DNA from 4 places in the Vibrio sp. KUL78 genome. Region 1 is predicted to be linked to each of the others. Evidence: predicted binding sites of a transcription regulator. Region 1 holds the regulator's gene; each other region holds the start of a gene.
The links. The regulator CRP, encoded in region 1, controls carbon source genes, mostly activating them, when cyclic AMP is high. The targets are predictions, from matches to a motif close to TGTGANNNNNNTCACA.
Positions count from the first base shown of each region.

Region 1 (4,527 bases):
TGACACACGAGGTCATTCCAAACTTTACACTTCCAAACCATATCGACTACCAATTGCTTGAACGTGGTGGTCATGTCGGTTTTATGACTGGCAGTCTCAGGCGCCCGCGTTTTTGGTTAGAAGAGACCCTGCCAAGTTATTACCAGCATCTGATTGACTAGCCAAAAAGAGCAACCACTCCCTTTGTGAATCAGCAGTGGTATAATCGTGCGGTCATAGAATTGAGAGGTATTTATGATCATCCCATGGCAACAAATTGACGCAGATACGCTGGATAACCTTATTAAAGAGTTCGTGCTGCGAGAAGGCACCGACTATGGTGAGTCGGAAGTGTCGCTAGACGACAAGGTTCGCCATGTTCGCAACCAACTCGAAAGCGGTGAAGCCGTCATCGTGTTCTCTGAGCTGCACGAGACCGTCGACATTAAATCTCGTCGCTCGCTGTAATTTTTCGGTAGCGACGTAAGTAGCTGCTATATTGAAAGGCTATTGAACTGAAATTGGCCCACAAGGTCTAACTCCTTATGTGAGTTAGCAAATTTATAACGACAATTACAAATACACAGGAAGTGTTATGTCAGCAAAACACCCGATCATTGCTGTAACGGGCTCCTCTGGAGCTGGAACGACAACAACGTCAGAAGCATTCCGCAAGATGTTCAACATGATGAGCGTCAAGCCTGCGTTTATTGAAGGTGACAGTTTTCACCGCTTTACGCGTCCAGAGATGGATATCGAGATCCGCAAGGCGAAAGAGCAAGGTAAACACATCAGTTACTTTGGGCCTCAAGCCAACGACTTCCCCGCCCTAGAAGAGTTTTTTCGCAACTATGGGCAAAATGGTACAGGTCAGTTTCGCCGCTACCTGCATACCTTTGATGAAGCCGTACCCTACAACCAAATGCCAGGCACCTTTACCCCATGGCAAGACCTGCCAGAAAATAGCGATGTACTGTTTTACGAAGGCCTGCATGGCGGCGTCGTCGACGGTGATGTGAATGCCGCTCAGCACGTTGACCTACTCATTGGCATGGTGCCTATCGTTAACCTTGAGTGGATTCAAAAGTTTGTCCGAGATACCCGCGATCGCGGCCACTCAAGAGAGGCGGTCACCGATTCGATTGTTCGCTCAATGGATGACTACTTAAGCTATATCACGCCACAGTTTTCGCGCACTCACATTAACTTCCAGCGCGTGCCAACCGTCGATACCTCCAACCCGCTCAACGCCAAAGGCATTCCGAGTTTGGATGAGAGTTTTGTGGTGATTCGCCTGCGTGGTATCAAGAACGTCGATTTCCCTTACCTGCTCGCCATGATTGATGGCTCATTTATGTCTCGCCACAACACCATAGTGGTCCCAGGGGGTAAGATGAGTTTTGCGATGGAATTAATCGTCAGACCAATACTTCAACAGCTCATAGAAACCGGCAAAATAGGTTAGGTTTTGTGAGCCGAATCTCGATGATTTTTTATACCGTGATCATGTGCACAGTTTTGTATAGATAAATGGGCTTATGACACGATTAAAATCAAGAAAAGTGGCGCAAAAAAGGATACTATTTCTTTGAAACAGAAGATCGCTTGCGCCATCTTCAAAGTGCTTTTATGCTAGTAAGTCTTAACAAACGGGCTTGCTAACAAATATGGAAAGCAGCAAGCATACCCTGCAGAGGAAGTAAGATATATGGTTCTAGGTAAACCTCAAACCGACCCAACGTTAGAGTGGTTCCTTTCACACTGCCACATTCACAAGTATCCATCGAAGAGCACGCTTATCCACGCGGGCGAGAAAGCAGAGACGCTTTACTACATCGTAAAAGGTTCTGTAGCGGTACTTATCAAAGATGAAGAAGGCAAAGAGATGATCTTGTCTTACCTTAACCAAGGTGACTTCATTGGTGAACTAGGCCTGTTCGAAGAAGACCAAGAACGTACAGCATGGGTACGAGCAAAATCACCTTGTGAAGTTGCGGAAATCTCATTCAAGAAGTTCCGTCAGCTTATCCAAGTTAACCCAGACATTCTAATGCGCTTATCTGCTCAGATGGCAAGTCGTCTACAAGTGACTAGCCAAAAAGTAGGTGACCTAGCGTTCCTAGACGTAACGGGTCGTATTGCACAGACGCTACTAAACCTAGCGAAGCAACCAGATGCAATGACTCACCCAGACGGCATGCAAATCAAGATCACTCGTCAAGAGATTGGCCAAATCGTTGGTTGTTCTCGTGAGACAGTAGGTCGTATTCTTAAGATGCTAGAAGAGCAGAACCTGATTTCTGCACACGGTAAGACTATCGTGGTTTACGGTACTCGTTAAGAGCGCGTCGCAAGATTTAAAAAGCCACCTTCAGGTGGCTTTTTTTATTTTTGGGGTTTGTTATTTTTGGAGACTACTGATGCGTACTCTCAAAAATTTTGTCCGCCGATGCAGCAACAAAACCTTGATAGTAACTGCCATCGGCTAGCTGGTAACGCTTGGCAAACTCATAGAAGCCACCAGGAATCACCTGGTCACCATCAGTAAATGCCACGGACACTTTGTCTGCCATCGTCGAGGATTGCTCCAAAAGAACCTCTGGTGAGCCTTTTACCTCGCCACCCGATTCATTTATCGCAAATCCTGCATCACGAAGGTGCTGGTTTACGCCAACAACCTCTGCAAAGCGATCAAGCTGGTTCACGCTCACCGTAAAGTGATTCGCGCCATAACCATGAGCGGCAAGCCATGAAGCGTACTCACTTTCTTGCGCCAGTGTTTGGAAGTCTTGATAGCTTAGATCCCACAAGCGGCCACCATATAAGAACTCAGCAGAAGTTAGCTTAGCACTGTCCACCTGCGCCACTAGCTTAGCCACGATATCTTGTAGCGATTGAGAGCACTCTTCCACTCGCAATTCGCTGATAAACACCTTAGGAAGCAGAGCATTGCTATGTTCTAGGTGAATCGCGGTCAGCTTTTTGGATTCAAAATCGTAATGGCCACTCACCTCGTAACCAAGGTCTAGAAACGGCTTAGCCAGCGTGTCGATACCGAGCGGTGCGACATTAAAGGTTCGCAGAGCAATATGGTCATTGATGAGAGACTCATCTTCTCTCAGCAAGTCATGAACCTTGTGAGCTGAAGGACATAAGCGAGTAATGTAGTCTTGCCACAAATGGTCAAATAACGCGTCAACAGTCATAACCCACTCCTTATAGTTCGATGCCAGGGCTCAAGGTCGCAGGAAGAACGGTGTTATCGCCTTCCATTGATGCCATAGGGTAAGCACAGTAATCCGCTGCGTAGAACGCACTTGGGCGAAGGTTACCAGAAGCACCTGGGCCACCAAATGGCGCATCACCGCTCGCGCCCGTGAGCTGACGGTTACGGTTTACAATGCCTGCTCGGATGTGGTCTGTGAAGTATTGCCACTCCTCATCGCGCTCTGAGATAAGACCTGCCGATAGACCAAATCGAGTGTCGTTAGCCAGTTCTACCGCTTGCTCTAGGGTCTCGTAGCGCACCAGTTGTAGCAGCGGCCCAAAGTACTCTTCATCAGGAAGCTCAGCGATATCTGTCGCATCTAGTAGTGCTGGGGGTTACGAACGCCGCATTCAAGCGTTTTGCTTCGACTAAGCTCTTACCGCCCAGCTTCACCAGTTCAGCTTGCGCTGCAATAATATGGTCAGCGGCCTGCTCTGAGATCTGCGGTCCCATAAATGGCGCTGGCTCTGCAAACGGCTCATCAATGCGAATCTTCTTAATGGCTGACACTAAGCTTTCTACTAATTGATCACCTTTTTCACCAAATGGCACATAAAGGCGTCGTGCGCAGGTACAACGCTGTCCGGCACTGATGTAGGCTGATTGCAAAATGGTGTACACCGCTGCATCAATATCACCAAACGCTTCACTGACAACAAGTGGGTTGTTACCGCCCATCTCAAGCGCCAGCATCTTTCCAGGTTGACCAGCAAATTGACGATGAAGAATATGACCTGTATTAGCACTACCCGTAAACAACACGCCATCGATGCCCTTTGAATCAGCAAGAGCAATACCGGTTTCTTTACCACCTTGAACCAGGTTAATGACACCGGCAGGCAGTCCTACCTCTTCCCACATTTTCATCGCTATTTCACCCACCAGTGGCGTTTGCTCTGAAGGCTTAAAGACTACCGTGTTCCCTGCCAATAAGGCCGGTACGATATGACCATTCGGTAAGTGACCAGGGAAGTTATAAGGGCCAAACACTGCCATAACACCAAGGGGCCTGTGACGGAGGACAATTTGGTTTCCAGCAGCTTCGCGTTGGCTCTCGCCTGTACGTTGGTGGTAGGCACGAATCGAAATGGCAATCTTACCGGCCATTGCCCCCGCTTCAGTGCGCGTTTCCCATAGCGGCTTGCCGGTTTCTTTGGCAATCGCAATGGCGATCTCTTCACTACGCTCTTTAACCTTGTCGGCAAACGCCAGCACAATAGCCTCACGCTCAGCGAACGGTCTTTTTTTCCACTCAACAAAGGCTTTGCGAGCGGAAGATA
Region 1 is NZ_AP045837.1:3,242,974-3,247,500, forward strand. Features, by position in the region: gene AC6I8Y_RS15095 (hydrolase) at 1-161, shown strand, start outside; gene AC6I8Y_RS15100 (YheU family protein) at 235-447, shown strand; gene AC6I8Y_RS15105 (phosphoribulokinase) at 575-1,444, shown strand; gene crp (cAMP-activated global transcriptional regulator CRP) at 1,688-2,320, shown strand; gene AC6I8Y_RS15115 (DUF1338 domain-containing protein) at 2,394-3,185, opposite strand; partial or broken gene astD (succinylglutamate-semialdehyde dehydrogenase) at 3,196-4,527, opposite strand, start outside.

Region 2 (4,527 bases), 860 kb from region 1:
CCAAGCCCAGCACCAATATAGCCGGAGGTTTTATCGGTCCAAGCATATTCGGCGCTACTTTGAAATTGTAAGTATTGAATACTTGAATCAAGATTTAAGGTATCGAGTGAAGAGTCTTGCTTGGAGTAGTAGACGCCCATCCTACCATTACGAAATGGGAATTCGACAGCAAGTGCTGCATTAGCGGATGGAGAAATATCATAGCTTTTTCCTTCTCCGTCCTTGGCTGCACCGCCAAGCGTATAACCGACAAACGGTGTAACAATGACGTTGCTTTGCGCCGAAAGACAGAACATTGCAGCAAAAGAACCTATCACGATTGGCGTTAGTTTCATCCTAATTTCCCCCAAGCCAAAGCTCGAAAATTACATTAGTTGTACTAGCATTAATTATAGTGTGACACTAACACCATAATTTTGAAGCGGTTATTTGTATAGTAGTAGTACATGTCACAATGGTAATGAAAAGTTACATCTGGAGGAGTTATGGAATACGACCTAAAAGTAGCATTGACGATTGTCACTATTGCGTTTAGCGCTATTATCGCTTTTGGCGTTATCGCGATCGGCGCTTAACGAGCAGCCCTAGCGCGGCATATTATGGCGAACTCAGGTATAGTCACTAACCGCCAGACTGTGCTCGATTACGAACAGTTTGGTAAATACCTTGACGGCAAAACCGCGCTCGTCGCGCAAGGTGGAGGACAAAGAGGTATCTTCACATCCGGTGTATTGGATGCCTTCTTAATGTCCAACTTTGATCCCTTTGATGAATTTTATGGGACATCTGCAGGTGCACTAAACATCTGTGCTTTTCTATCTCGTCAAGCCGAGCTGGGTAAATCTTTCATTCTCGACTTAACCACTGATCCCGAGTTCTTTCACCTCTTCAGCTTTATTCGCCGCAAGCAGTATCTCAATTTGAAGTGGGCTCTCGATAAAATCTGCGACTATCCCTATAAGTTGGACGTAGATATGGGCAGACGGGTGATTGGCAATAGGCGGGCGTTTGCCGCGACAACTGACATCGCGACCCTTAAAGATCACTATTTACCCATGTTGCAAGAAGACTGGTATCAAGTCTTGATGGCGACCAGTGCAATCCCTACCTTATTTGAGGGCTCTGTGCCGCACCTAGGTCGCGAGTTTATTGACGGGGGTGTTTCTGCGTCCATTCCTGTGCAAGAAGCATGGCGACAAGAGTGTCGCAGTATCATTGTGATACGCACCGAGCAATATGTATCAGAAGACCCTTTATCAGCAGAAGATGCGCCGATCGTTACTGAGTCACCCACTTGGTTTAGAGAGTCTTTGAATAGCCTCCAGCTCCAATGGCAGGAAAAAGTTGAGCAGTGGTCTAGCGATTGGGGCGCTTTTTTTGAAGGTCAGCGACTCAAAGCGAATGCCATCAAACAAGCCGATCACCTTAAGCTCATCAATGGTGGGCGTTGGTTATTTGGAGCAGGGGACATATATCGACTCAGTCACCTGTTTGGTGACCGTTTTGATTCTGGCTTGGCAGATATGCTTATGGTGCACTATCAGACCTACTCACTGACTAGCGAGTTTCTCAAGACCCCTCCAGACGATTGCTTTATATGGCAAATTGCACCAGACGAACCACTTAAAACCTCATCCTTATTGAGTGATGTCGATGATATTTTGCATGACTATCAAGTGGGTTTAGATGCCGGATATCGATTCGTTGAAAGCTATAATCTCGCCAAGCAACACAAGAAGATAAACTCTGCCAACAACGATCTTTGGCGCCCTAATCAAGCGAGTTAACCTTACTATCCTTACTTATTAATAATAGCTAAATAAGTCGCCATTTCGGTAACAAGGCGTTAAACAATTTTGGTTGAATTGTGAGCAAAACCTTACTGTGTCTGTGATGTAAGCCACAGGCGTAACTTGACGTGCCCCCCAAAGATCCATCTATATGCGTGATATTTGTCACGGCAATCCTATAAACTGCTTCACAATTACTTCGCAAAGTAAAAAAATTAATAGGTTGTTGTTTTTTGGAGTTCAAAATGTACATGGCTCAACCCGGGCACATTGATCATATTAAGCAGATCAATGCTGGTCGCGTGTATAAACTGATAGACCAATTTGGGCCTATTTCGCGTATCGACCTATCTAAACTCAGTAGTCTAGCACCGGCTAGTATCACCAAGATTACGCGAGAACTCATCGAAGCACATTTGATCCACGAAACAACGGTCCAAGAAGCGACCAGTCGTGGTCGACCTGCCGTTGGTTTGCAAACCAATAACCAAGGTTGGCAATTTCTCTCCATGCGTCTCGGAAGAGGCTATCTCGCGATTGCACTGCACGAACTGGGTGGTGATGTTCTTATCGACACCAAAATCGAAGTCCACGAAGTGGACCAAGATGACGTGATGGCTCGATTGCTTTATGAGATTGAAGAGTTTTTTGAAAGCTATAGCGAGCAGCTTGACCGTGTGACAAGTATCGCACTGACCCTGCCAGGGTTGGTGAATTCTGATCAAGGTGTTGTGTTGCAAATGCCGCACTACAATGTGAAGAATCTAAATGTTGCTGAAGAAATCTTTAAGGCAACAGGGCTACCGGTATTTGTGGCTAACGATACTCGCGCTTGGGCATTGGCAGAAAACCTTTTCGGTCACTCTCAAGACTGTGACAACTCTGTACTTATTTCCATTCACCACGGTCTAGGTGCAGGCATCATTCTTGATGGTCGTGTCTTACAAGGCCGACATGGCAACATCGGTGAGCTGGGTCATATTCAGATAAACCGCCAGGGTGAAGATTGCCACTGTGGCAATAAGGGTTGTCTTGAGACTGTCGCAAGCTCACAAGCTATTCGTGATGAGGTCACAAAGCGCTTGGCTCGCGGAGAGGCCTCAATTCTGTCAGAGTATGAGGGCATCTCTGTTGAAGCAATTTGCGAAGCCGCTGTTAAAGGGGATGCGCTTGCTATCAACGTCATTGAAAAGCTAGGCGAGCATCTTGGTAGCGCTATCGCTATCGTCATCAATTTATTTAACCCAGAAAAGGTGTTGATTGGTGGTGTGATAAACCAAGCGAAAGACATTCTCTACCCGGCAATAGAGCGCTGTATCTCTGAACAGAGCCTCCCTGTCTACACGGAAGATCTTCAGTTGGTCGAGTCTCGTTTCTACAAACAAGCGACTATGCCCGGTGCTGCTTTGGTTAAGCAAGCGCTTTATGATGGGCTTCTATTAATGAAAGTCATTGAAGGATAAAGCTTTTCACACTCTTTGCTGACGGTCATACTTTTGTTGTGAAAGTCAGTAAACTTCTTGTGCTTCCTGCCGATAACATGAGATAAGAAATCAGTTATTGTTTATGCCAAGGAAGCCTAATGTCGAGCGTATTGAGTTCTGTCGACCAGCGTACCCAACTTGTGGGTGAAAATAGACTTGAGCTGTTAATGTTTACCCTTAACAGCCGACAGACCTTGCTATTAATGTCTTTAAGGTCAAAGAGGTACTTAAGCTGCCACCTTTGACACAACTTCCTGGCTCACATCCTAGCATTCGCGGTGTTGCTTCATTACGTGGAGAATCACTGCCAGTCATCGACCTTCGACGTGCAATTGGATTTCCAACATTGAACGAAGAAGGCGATCAAAATCTTATCGTTACGGAATACAACCGCTCGGTTCAAGGGTTCTTGGTTGGTGAAGTAAAGAACATTGTTAATACTGCTTGGACAGAAATTCAGCCTCCTCCTCGAACTGTTGGGCGAGCTAACTATCTCACGGCAATCACTAAGGTTGAAGAAAATGATGCCGTCAGCCTAGTTGAAATCATCGATGTTGAAAAAGTGCTAGCAGAGATCATCGATTACGATATCGCTATCTCAGAAGAAACCTTAGACCGTTCATTACTCCCTCACCTGCAAGGTAAGAAGATCCTCATCGTAGACGACTCGTCTACCGCTCGTCATCAGGTGAAAGCAACGCTCGCTCAGCTAGGGGTTGAAATCATTGAATGTTTTGATGGTGCGATGGCTTATAACCTTCTAAAGCAATGGTGCGACGAAGGCATTGATGTTTGCAGCGAACTCTTGATGATGATTACTGACGCTGAAATGCCAGAGATGGACGGCTATAAGCTGACTCACGAGGTCCGCAGCGACCCTCGAATGAAAGATCTGTATATTACTCTCAACACCTCATTAAGTGGTAGCTTCAACGATGCTATGGTTGAGAAGGTGGGCTGTGACCGCTTTATCTCCAAGTTCCAGCCAGATTTGTTGGTCGATGTGGTTCAAGAGCGTATTCGACGCGATCTGTAATTAATTTGCGCTGTTAAATAAACTACACCGTACGCTAAAAAATAGGCTATAATTTGGTCGTATCTGTAGGCTTGATCTTATAGAGCATAAAAACTATTTTACTACCGACTAAAGGTTGTTCCATCAGAATGATTTGGTTAACTTCTAAGGTATTGATGGCCTTAAGTTTACTCATCTACAAGGAATGGAAGAAAAGACGTACGGAAGTGGCAGTAGA
Region 2 is NZ_AP045837.1:2,380,881-2,385,407, reverse strand. Features, by position in the region: gene AC6I8Y_RS11070 (outer membrane protein) at 1-335, opposite strand, end outside; gene cydH (cytochrome bd-I oxidase subunit CydH) at 486-575, shown strand; gene AC6I8Y_RS11060 (patatin-like phospholipase family protein) at 600-1,787, shown strand; gene mlc (sugar metabolism global transcriptional regulator Mlc) at 2,036-3,253, shown strand; partial or broken gene AC6I8Y_RS11050 (chemotaxis protein CheV) at 3,373-4,310, shown strand.
Region 2: the regulator CRP is predicted to act here: its motif matches at 1,945-1,960, upstream of mlc (sugar metabolism global transcriptional regulator Mlc).

Region 3 (4,527 bases), on a different replicon from region 1:
TCTCGGGGCCTTTATCCGTCTGACTATTGGTGTGGCCGTTGTTGCTTGTCTTGTTCCATTGCTCGAGAAAAAGCCTTACCGCTCGATGATTCAGCAAGGGCGCACTATGAAAGCGGTGAGTTGGTATTGGCTAATCGCCGCTATCTTTGTTGGAACTTTCCTTGCGTTGTGGCTGCAACAAATTGCGCTCAAGCATGCGAATCCGGCCGTGGCGCAGACCCTTATTGCAACCAGTCCATTGTTCATTTTGATTATCTACGCAGTGCGAGGAGAGCAAATCTCTCGACGTAGTGTTGTCGGTACTCTGTGTGCGTTATTGGGAATTTCTTTGTTCTTTTTGTAAAGCGACAAACTAGCTACTCAAGTAGACAGCGAAGCGTCATCGGAGCGTCGGTGACGCCAAGCCTCTGAGCAGCCGTCAATCCTTGCTTATCTTGATAACATAAGTTGTGCCAAGCTCGGAAGATATCCAGAAGGGGATGTATTCCAGCAGGTCTTAGCTTTCTTCTGGGCTCATTAACGAAGCTCTCAAACAATAGCTGGAATCTATCCTGATAGAAACTGACTTGCAGGGTGTTTGCAGTTTGTAGCCAGTATGAGACATTAGGGTTGCTACCAGCTAGGTAGCAAACGCCTTTGCTTGCTCCCGTGCTCTGATGAGTGACTGCCCAGCGATCTCTCCACCACCCCATTAACACCACATCCACAAGCTCGGAAGTTTCACCATCTTGCCATTGGTCGTCTTGCTCTACATACATGAGTTCGACATGATTACTTTGAATCTGCTTTAAGAAAACGCTGAGCGCAGCAGAACGAAGTACAGGATCTTGGGGCATGTAGAGAGTAATACGTTTATTGCCGTCTGAGTTTTCCTCGAACAGTGACTCTAGAATCAGCAAATAGTGTGCATAGGAAGTATAAGGTGCGCGAATGAGCGACCCCACCGCAGGGTAGGAAAAACGCGCGTAATTCCCCAAAGGATCCTCAACATTGCTTCTTGCCAGAATGTTTTGATAGGTGAGGTCAATGCGTGCCTTTAAATCGGACGCTGATGCTGAAATCTCATGGTTGGTTTCTGCGCTATAGCTTTTCGGAACAATCTGAGCATTTACAGCGTATGCGTCATGATCTTCTAACGCGTCTGTGGCATTACTTGCAGAATAGTTCGTGTGCTGGCAAAGCACATACCCCGATTTAGCATCACAGGTAGCAAACCAAAAAACACCATTGTTACTTTGTGGTTGCAGTGCACGGTAATGCGATGCAAGTTCAAAAGTATCGGCATGTTTTATCCAGCGACCGTCAATATCCGCGAGTTTACGCCGGCAACGACTCGCGATTTGATCAATGTGATCGTAGAAAGTCTTTGGATTAATATCTAACTTACGACAAATCTCACGAACGGAATATCCGGTGAAAAGCAGCCCTAAAAGCGACTCTTGAAAGCTCAGTTTCTTGTTACTTCCAGACCATTTATCAACAAAGGTACCTGACAAGCTTTGCAGCGGTAGCGTTGACGATCACCACTAAAACCAAACGAGTGGTAACGATCTTTGTGGGTATGAACAGAGAGCCCAAAATGTTCGCATTGAGGGTCTTTGCATGAAGGAGTCCTTCATGATGATGAAGTTTCAACCGCTTAAGCTCATTGAGAACTTCTTGGTTGTTAAGTAGGGGGGGAAACGCGCCACACTCGCGGCATACCATCGCTGGCCGTTTAGGGTTACTGTGCTGCAGGATATAGAGGTTTGCATCACTTAGTCCAAAATTGTCACACGCCAATGTTTTACAAAAATTGAGCTGTAACCCTTCTGCGGCCATCGGCAGTCTGCCTTCTGACACGTTCACCCCCTATGGTTTGTTTCGTACCGCGGATTCAACTCAGTGATTATCTCGCAGTACGCTTTATCGTTATCCAGTTAGAAAAAAGCCAGCTCATTTCAGGCTAAGAGCTGGCATTTTCTGATTACAGGTTAATCGCTGTTTCTAGCGCGACGACCATCATATCGTTGAATGATTTTTGACGATCTTCAGAGCTTAGTTTTTCACCACGAATGATGTGGTCAGAAACAGTAAGTACGGTCAGTGCTTTTGCACCTAGGTCAGCAGCAACGCCGTAGATGCCTGCGGCTTCCATATCAACACCAAGAATACCTAGATGCTTCATTTTGTCGAAGATATCAGCTTCTGGAGTGTAGAACAGGTCTGCAGAGAAAATGTTACCCACTTTTACTGGTACTTCTTGAAGGCGAGCTTGCTTAACCGCTTCTTCTAGTAAGCCAAAGTCTGCGATGGCTGCGAAATCGTGATCGTTGAAGCGAATGCGGTTCACTTTAGAATCAGTAGAAGCACCCATACCGATTACAACGTCCATTAGGTTTACATCGTCACGCACAGCGCCACAACTACCCACGCGAATAACGTTTTTTACACCGTAGTCTTTGATCAACTCATGAACGTAAATGCAGCATGACGGGATACCCATACCGTGACCCATAACGGACACGCGTTGACCTTTATAAGTACCGGTGTAACCGAACATGTTACGAACATCGCACACCTTCTCAACGTCTTCTAGGAAGGTTTCAGCGATGTATTGAGCACGAAGTGGGTCGCCTGGCATTAGGACAGTTTCTGCGAAATCACCTGGTTTTGCATTGATATGTGGGGTTGCCATGGAGTCACTCCTAAAGTTTTAACTAATATTGTTGAACGTGTCGTTCGTTGTTGTGGGTGATTCTAGCGCTTGGTGTAAGGGTTCTATGAGAGTTTAGTCACAGTTTTATCTGTAAGGAGAAGATAATGACATGATGATAACTAAATGTGTTGAAAGCGGTAGGGCAATCGATTTTTCTGCAACTAACAGCGATGGCGAGTTATTTCTCATCTCGATGTGAACCAATCGCTTCCCCTCTCCATATAATTGTACAAAACAATTTTTTGTATCACATTCCAAAGTAGTCTAATAATTATACATAGATATTTTTTGTACAACGTTAGCAAGAGCGATAAGAATAGGGAGATGGCAATGGGTGACAAAATTAAAGTGGGTATCAGTTCCTGTCTTTTAGGTGAAAAGGTTCGATTTGATTCAGGTCATAAGCAAAGCACGTACGTAAACAAAGAACTTCGTGACTATTTTGACTTTGTATCCGTGTGCCCGGAGGTGGGAATGGGACTGTCTGTTCCACGTCCTACGATTCGATTAATGAGTGAGGAAGAGCGCATTATTCTAGTTGAAACAAAAGACGCTTCGAAAGACTACACCGATGGCATGATGCAATTCACCCGAGGTAAGGTCGATGAACTCAAAGACACCGAGATGTGCGGCTACATCGTGTGCGCGAAATCGCCAAGTTGCGGTATGGAGCGTGTGAAGGTCTATTCAAATGGTCACGCATCAACCGATGGCGTTGGCTTGTATACAAAACACTTGATGGAGACTATGCCTTGGCTGCCAGTAGAAGAAGATGGCAGGCTAAATGACCCTATATTGAAAGAAAACTTTATATCGCGCGTATACGGCCTGAATGACTTCTACAAATCAATGGAGGGGGAACCAACTGCAGGTAAAATCGTTGCGTTTCACTCACGATACAAGCTGACACTTATGGCGCATGACCCTGCCTCTTACAAGGAGTTAGGTAGATTGGTGGCGAATCAAGCCGATTATAGCCCTGAAGAGTTTTATCAAGCTTACCGCCTCGGATTGATGGAGGGTCTTAAGAATCGTGCAAGCCGTAAAAACGTAACCAACGTTCTTATGCACATCCAAGGCTACTTCAAACGCTCGCTCACCAAAGCTGAAAAAGCAGAGCTTGCGACGGTAATAGACGACTATCGTACGGGCATACTTCCTGTTCTTGCTCCACTTACGCTGCTGAAACACTACCTCAATGCGTATCCAGATGAATACTTGGCGCAGCAGCAGTTTTTGCAACCACACCCAGAGGAGATGCGTCTAAGGTATGGCTTGTAATGAAACTTTATATGCGATCCGAGAAGTCGCCGATTTAACGGGTGTAAAGCCCGTCACCTTGCGAGCGTGGCAGCGCAGATATAACTTGATTCAGCCTCAGCGTACCGAAAAAGGTCATAGGCTCTACACGCCGGAGGACGTTGAGCGTATCAATACCATACAAGGTTGGCTCAGCAAGGGCGTTTCTATAGGCAAGGTCAAATCGTTGCTCGACTCTGACACACTCTTTCGAGCCAATATTGAGACTGAGCAGTTAGAAGAAGTGTCTGAGATGTTGGATGCGTTAAGCCACTTGAATGGAAACAAGGTAGACAAGATTTTGACTGTCGTATTGAAAGAGTACCCTCTTGAAATAGTTGAGAGCAAATTCGTGGTCCCAGTGCTTAACGCTGCAGAGTTTTTGAAAGTGGGGCCAAAAGCCATACAGCTATCTCTGTTCCGCACGTCTCTTGTTCAGAAACTTGCAGTGATGTCGACGTTAGATTCCAAGCGCAAAAAGCCCGAGTCTGTTCTGTTTGTCAGTATGGACGTAGCAGGAAACCCCTTTG
Region 3 is NZ_AP045838.1:1,878,584-1,883,110, forward strand. Features, by position in the region: gene AC6I8Y_RS24770 (DMT family transporter) at 1-343, shown strand, start outside; partial or broken gene AC6I8Y_RS24775 (transposase) at 357-1,842, opposite strand; gene deoD (purine-nucleoside phosphorylase) at 1,967-2,677, opposite strand; gene AC6I8Y_RS24785 (YbgA family protein) at 3,029-3,979, shown strand; gene AC6I8Y_RS24790 (MerR family transcriptional regulator) at 3,969-4,527, shown strand, end outside.
Region 3: the regulator CRP is predicted to act here: its motif matches at 2,764-2,779, upstream of deoD (purine-nucleoside phosphorylase).

Region 4 (4,527 bases), on a different replicon from region 1:
TCGACGAAGCAATTTTGGGGTTGGCCGTGGGTTATGGCTATCGATACAAATGGAATGAGAACTTCAGCGTAACGTCCAAGATTAACAATCATTTTATGCATTACAGTAATCAATTTTCGGCTAATAGCATCCAGTCTGAGAGCATTGAAGTTTTTTTTGATGGTAGCCTTTTTAATACTTCAGCATGGTCGACCATTGTTGAGCCCTCTGTGCGCTTTGAGTACGATGTTCCGGTGGCTTGGGGGGATTGGGCGCTTGCATCAACCTGGAGTTATTTTCGAGGTTATGCTTGGGGACACGCCAATCAGGGGCATATCAGTGAACCTATGGGTTGGTATGTAACAAACCAGCTTACTTGGAGTCGAGATTACTTCGATGGCTCTAGTACTCCCTTTATCGGTTTGAAGCGTGTCGACTTATCAAAGGACCTCCAGAGCGAACTCTCTACCAATCATTACTACGAGATGTCAGTTGGTTGGCTGTTCAATAACCCAGTAGACCTAGACTGGGTGGAAAATGTCGGAGTAGGTATCAACTTGAACTACGGCTCTTCTCTTCGCGGAGGGAGTATTTCACTCTACTACAATAAGTGAGCTTCAAATATGATCACTTAGTAGCCCACCTCGTTCTAAGAGCTTTACCAACAAATGTAAGTTTTGGGTGATACGGCTTTGGTCAACGTTGAAACAACAAACTGGACAGTGTCATGTCGTTCGACTAACCACCTCTATTAATCGCTTCTTCATGGACACTGTTCAATTTAGCACTAGTTGCCCTTCTGACCATGTCCCTCTAATAGGTTCGTTTGTTCTAATAGCGCATCAAATCTCGGATTACCGTGAAGTCCTTCCAAATCGGGTTCTGTGTTGATCAATTCTCGAATCGATGGACTCGCTTCAATAGCAAGCTCTAAATCTTCTATCGCTTGTTCTTCAACACCAAGGCGAGAATACGCGCAGGCTCGCTGATAGAGTGCAGGGCCATTGGTGTTGTCTAAGTCGAGGACGCGATTACATAGACTGAGTGCCCAGTGATATTCTCTAATTTCCATAGCAGCATCAGCCTTATAGGTGAGTGCTTCAAGATCTCCGGGGCGAATCGTTAAGATTTCATCGTAGACATCGATACGCTGCTCAGCGGTTGGCATACTCTGAGCCCTCAACCAAAGGTTATGTATCTCATTGATTCGCTCAATCTCTTTGTTGTTCTCGCTGATGATTCTAGTCTTTCGCTTCAGATCTCGTTCTAGCGCACTAAATTTCTTTTCATATTCGCTCGCAATAGCGTCGAGCCTTTTGTCTGCCATTTCTTTCGTGTTGTTCTTAAATTCACGCAGTGATTGCCATCCAACAAACGCGATTAAAGAAGCTACGCCAGCAATGATGTAGAAGAAGTAGGTGACAGTGACATTGGCGTAGTTCAGTGACTTATCAGCCACTGCTAGCTCTCGGTCAGTGATTTGAACGACTAGTCTTTTCTCAAGTTCTTGTTGGTCTTGTCTTAGTGATTTGAGTTCATCGAGTATGTATCGCTCCATCAGGGGGCGATCAAGCAATTCAGAATCAGAGTATTTTGTGGATTGTGCCAGAGCCGGACCTTGCCAAAGGAGCGTTAGCATTATTGTTATCAAGAGTAATCTCATCTCTTCTTCCCGGTTTTGTGTTTAGTTAGTTTTACTATAGTCAGGTGTTTGTTTAGCACAATGCTCGCGTGATCGTAACATCTCGAAATTACTTAGACATCTAAGTATTATTTCTAGTTTAAAAAGTGTGACTTGCGTCACGTTTTTCATGTTTTCGTTTGATTTTATGCGCAATAAAGCAGTCATAATGATTTATCTAAATGCTTAGTGTACGAAGTATTTAGTAATCAAAAACATTAGAGCACTAACCAAATTGAGGGTGGGATGCAGTTTACTAACAAGGCTATCAAACAGGGTTTGGTTGATACGGAAACGGATCAAAATGAGCAGCTCTGGCGTTTACAAGCACCAAGTGCCGAGGATGGCTTGAAGGTTAACAAGCTGGTGGCACAGACCGAAGCGCTGGATGACAACTCAACGTATTGCAATTTTCTACAGGCAATACATTTCCAAGACACATCGATTGCTGCTTTTTACAAAGGTCGCCTCGCTGGTTTTGTGTCGGGTTATTTGAAACCGAACCAGCCAAGTACGTTGTTCATATGGCAGGTCGTGGTTGATCGCGATTTTCGAGGTCAAGGCGTTGCTAAGAAGATGCTTAGTCGTCTTTTGGAACGCGAGAACCTTCATTCAATCAACGCGATAGAAACCACCATTACGGAAGACAATCTAGCGTCTTGGTCACTGTTTCGTGGGATTGAAAAAGAGAAAGGGGAGCAGGGGAATGTCTCAGTCTTCCTCGATCATGACGTACATTTTGAAGGTCAACACGAAACCGAACATCTCTATCGAATCTTACTTAAAAACACTCACTAAAGGAGATAACTACAGCACTTATTATGGATATTTTTAACAAGCAAGAATCCAACGTTCGCTCATACTCAAACCACTTTCCGGTCATTTTTCACAAAGCTAAAGGTAGCTGGCTTGAAACTGATACGGGTGACAAGTATCTCGACTTTCTTTCTGGCGCAGGTTCATTGAACTATGGGCACAATAATCCAGTGATGAAATTGGCACTGCTTGATTACATCGAAAAAGATGGCCTCACCCATGGTCTTGATCTGCACTCCAACGCGAAAGCAGACTTTTTGCTGGCATTAAAGCAGCACATTCTGCAGCCGAGAGGGCTCATTTACAAAGTTCAGTTTACCGGACCGACTGGTACTAATGCCGTCGAGGCAGCTTTAAAACTTGCACGAAATGTAACTGGGCGTAGCAACATTGTGGCATTTACTAACGGCTTCCATGGTTGCACCAGCGGAGCGCTTGCCGCAACAGGCAACCAACACCATCGAAATGGCGCCGGTACAGGGTTAGCCAATGTCACGCGTCTGCCGTTTGAAGGTTACGCTGACATCGATGGGTTAAAACTACTCAGTACCATGCTCGCCGATAACTCTTCTGGCTTGGACAAGCCTGCTGCTGTTTTAGTCGAGGCGGTTCAAGGGGAAGGTGGGCTTAATGTCGCATCAGATAAGTGGCTCTCGCGACTAGCTGAGATATGCAAAGAAAATGATGTACTGCTCATTGTGGACGACATTCAGGCGGGTTGTGGCCGAACCGGTACGTTCTTTAGTTTCGAAACCTCAGGAATAAAGCCTGACATTGTTACGCTATCAAAGTCTCTCTCGGGCTATGGTTTACCGTTGGCGGTTGTGTTGTTGAAACCACATCTCGATATTTGGAAACCCGGCGAGCACAACGGCACCTTTAGAGGCAATAATCACGCCTTTGTCACGGCGGCCAAAGCGATAGAAACCTATTGGCTTGATGACCAGTTTTCACAGCACATCGGCGGACACGCCAAGACCATCGCAAGTTTCATTGATCGATTACTGGAGCGTTTCCCAAACTATGTGATTCGAAGAAAAGGTAAGGGCTTGATGCAGGGCATTGAGTTTCACTCAGAACGTTTGGCAAAAGAGGTGTCCACAGCCTGTTTTGAAGAAGGTTTGGTGATTGAAACTGCCGGTCCAAATGATGAGGTCGTCAAGTTCTTTTGCCCTCTAACCATAACGGCGGAAGAGCTGGAGGAAGGATTAAATCGGTTTGAGTCCGCGTTTAACTCTGTCATTGCCAAGCACTACAAAAACGCATCATAACGGGGGAAAATCATGATAGTTAGAACATTAGAGCAGTGTCGTGATAGCGAGAGACGCGTAGCGTCTGAGACTTGGGAAAGTTTGAGGATGATACTCAAAGATGACAACATGGGTTTTTCGTTCCACATCACGACTATTTACGCGGACACAACCACGCACATTCACTACAAGAATCATCTGGAGTCAGTGTACTGTATTCAAGGTGAGGGAGAAATTGAGATCGTAGGCGGTGAGACTTATTCAATAAAACCGGGAACACTTTATGTCTTGGATAAGCACGATGAACATTTTCTCAAGGCAAATAAGGGGAAGGAAATGGTCATGGCCTGTGTGTTCAATCCGCCAATTACTGGGAAAGAAACTCATGATGAAAACGGGGTTTACCCCCTCGTTGACTGAGCGAAAACATTTCATCTTTATCCCAATAAACTACAAAATAGGCTAATTATGACTACTTATACCGTAGAGAAAATCGGCGGTACATCAATGTCCGCATTTGACACCGTTCTGGACAACATTCTCCTTCGCCCTGCGACAGAGGGCTCTCTTTACAATCGGGTTTTCGTCGTATCTGCGTACGGCGGGCTCACAGATTCCTTACTGGAGTGTAAAAGAACCGGCAAACCCGGAGTTTACTCTTTAGTTGCAAGTGGTGATGAGCGCTGGATTAACGAATTGGACACCGTTGAGCAACGCATGCTGTTGACCAATGACCATATGTTTGCCGATCCGATGGACCGGATGGCAGCAGACAAGTTTATCCGCTCTCGCGCTTCCGAA
Region 4 is NZ_AP045838.1:522,476-527,002, reverse strand. Features, by position in the region: gene AC6I8Y_RS19015 (Solitary outer membrane autotransporter beta-barrel domain) at 1-593, shown strand, start outside; gene AC6I8Y_RS19010 (tetratricopeptide repeat protein) at 767-1,642, opposite strand; gene ectA (diaminobutyrate acetyltransferase) at 1,907-2,458, shown strand; gene ectB (diaminobutyrate--2-oxoglutarate transaminase) at 2,482-3,747, shown strand; gene AC6I8Y_RS18995 (ectoine synthase) at 3,760-4,146, shown strand; gene AC6I8Y_RS18990 (aspartate kinase) at 4,195-4,527, shown strand, end outside.
Region 4: the regulator CRP is predicted to act here: its motif matches at 1,769-1,784, upstream of ectA (diaminobutyrate acetyltransferase).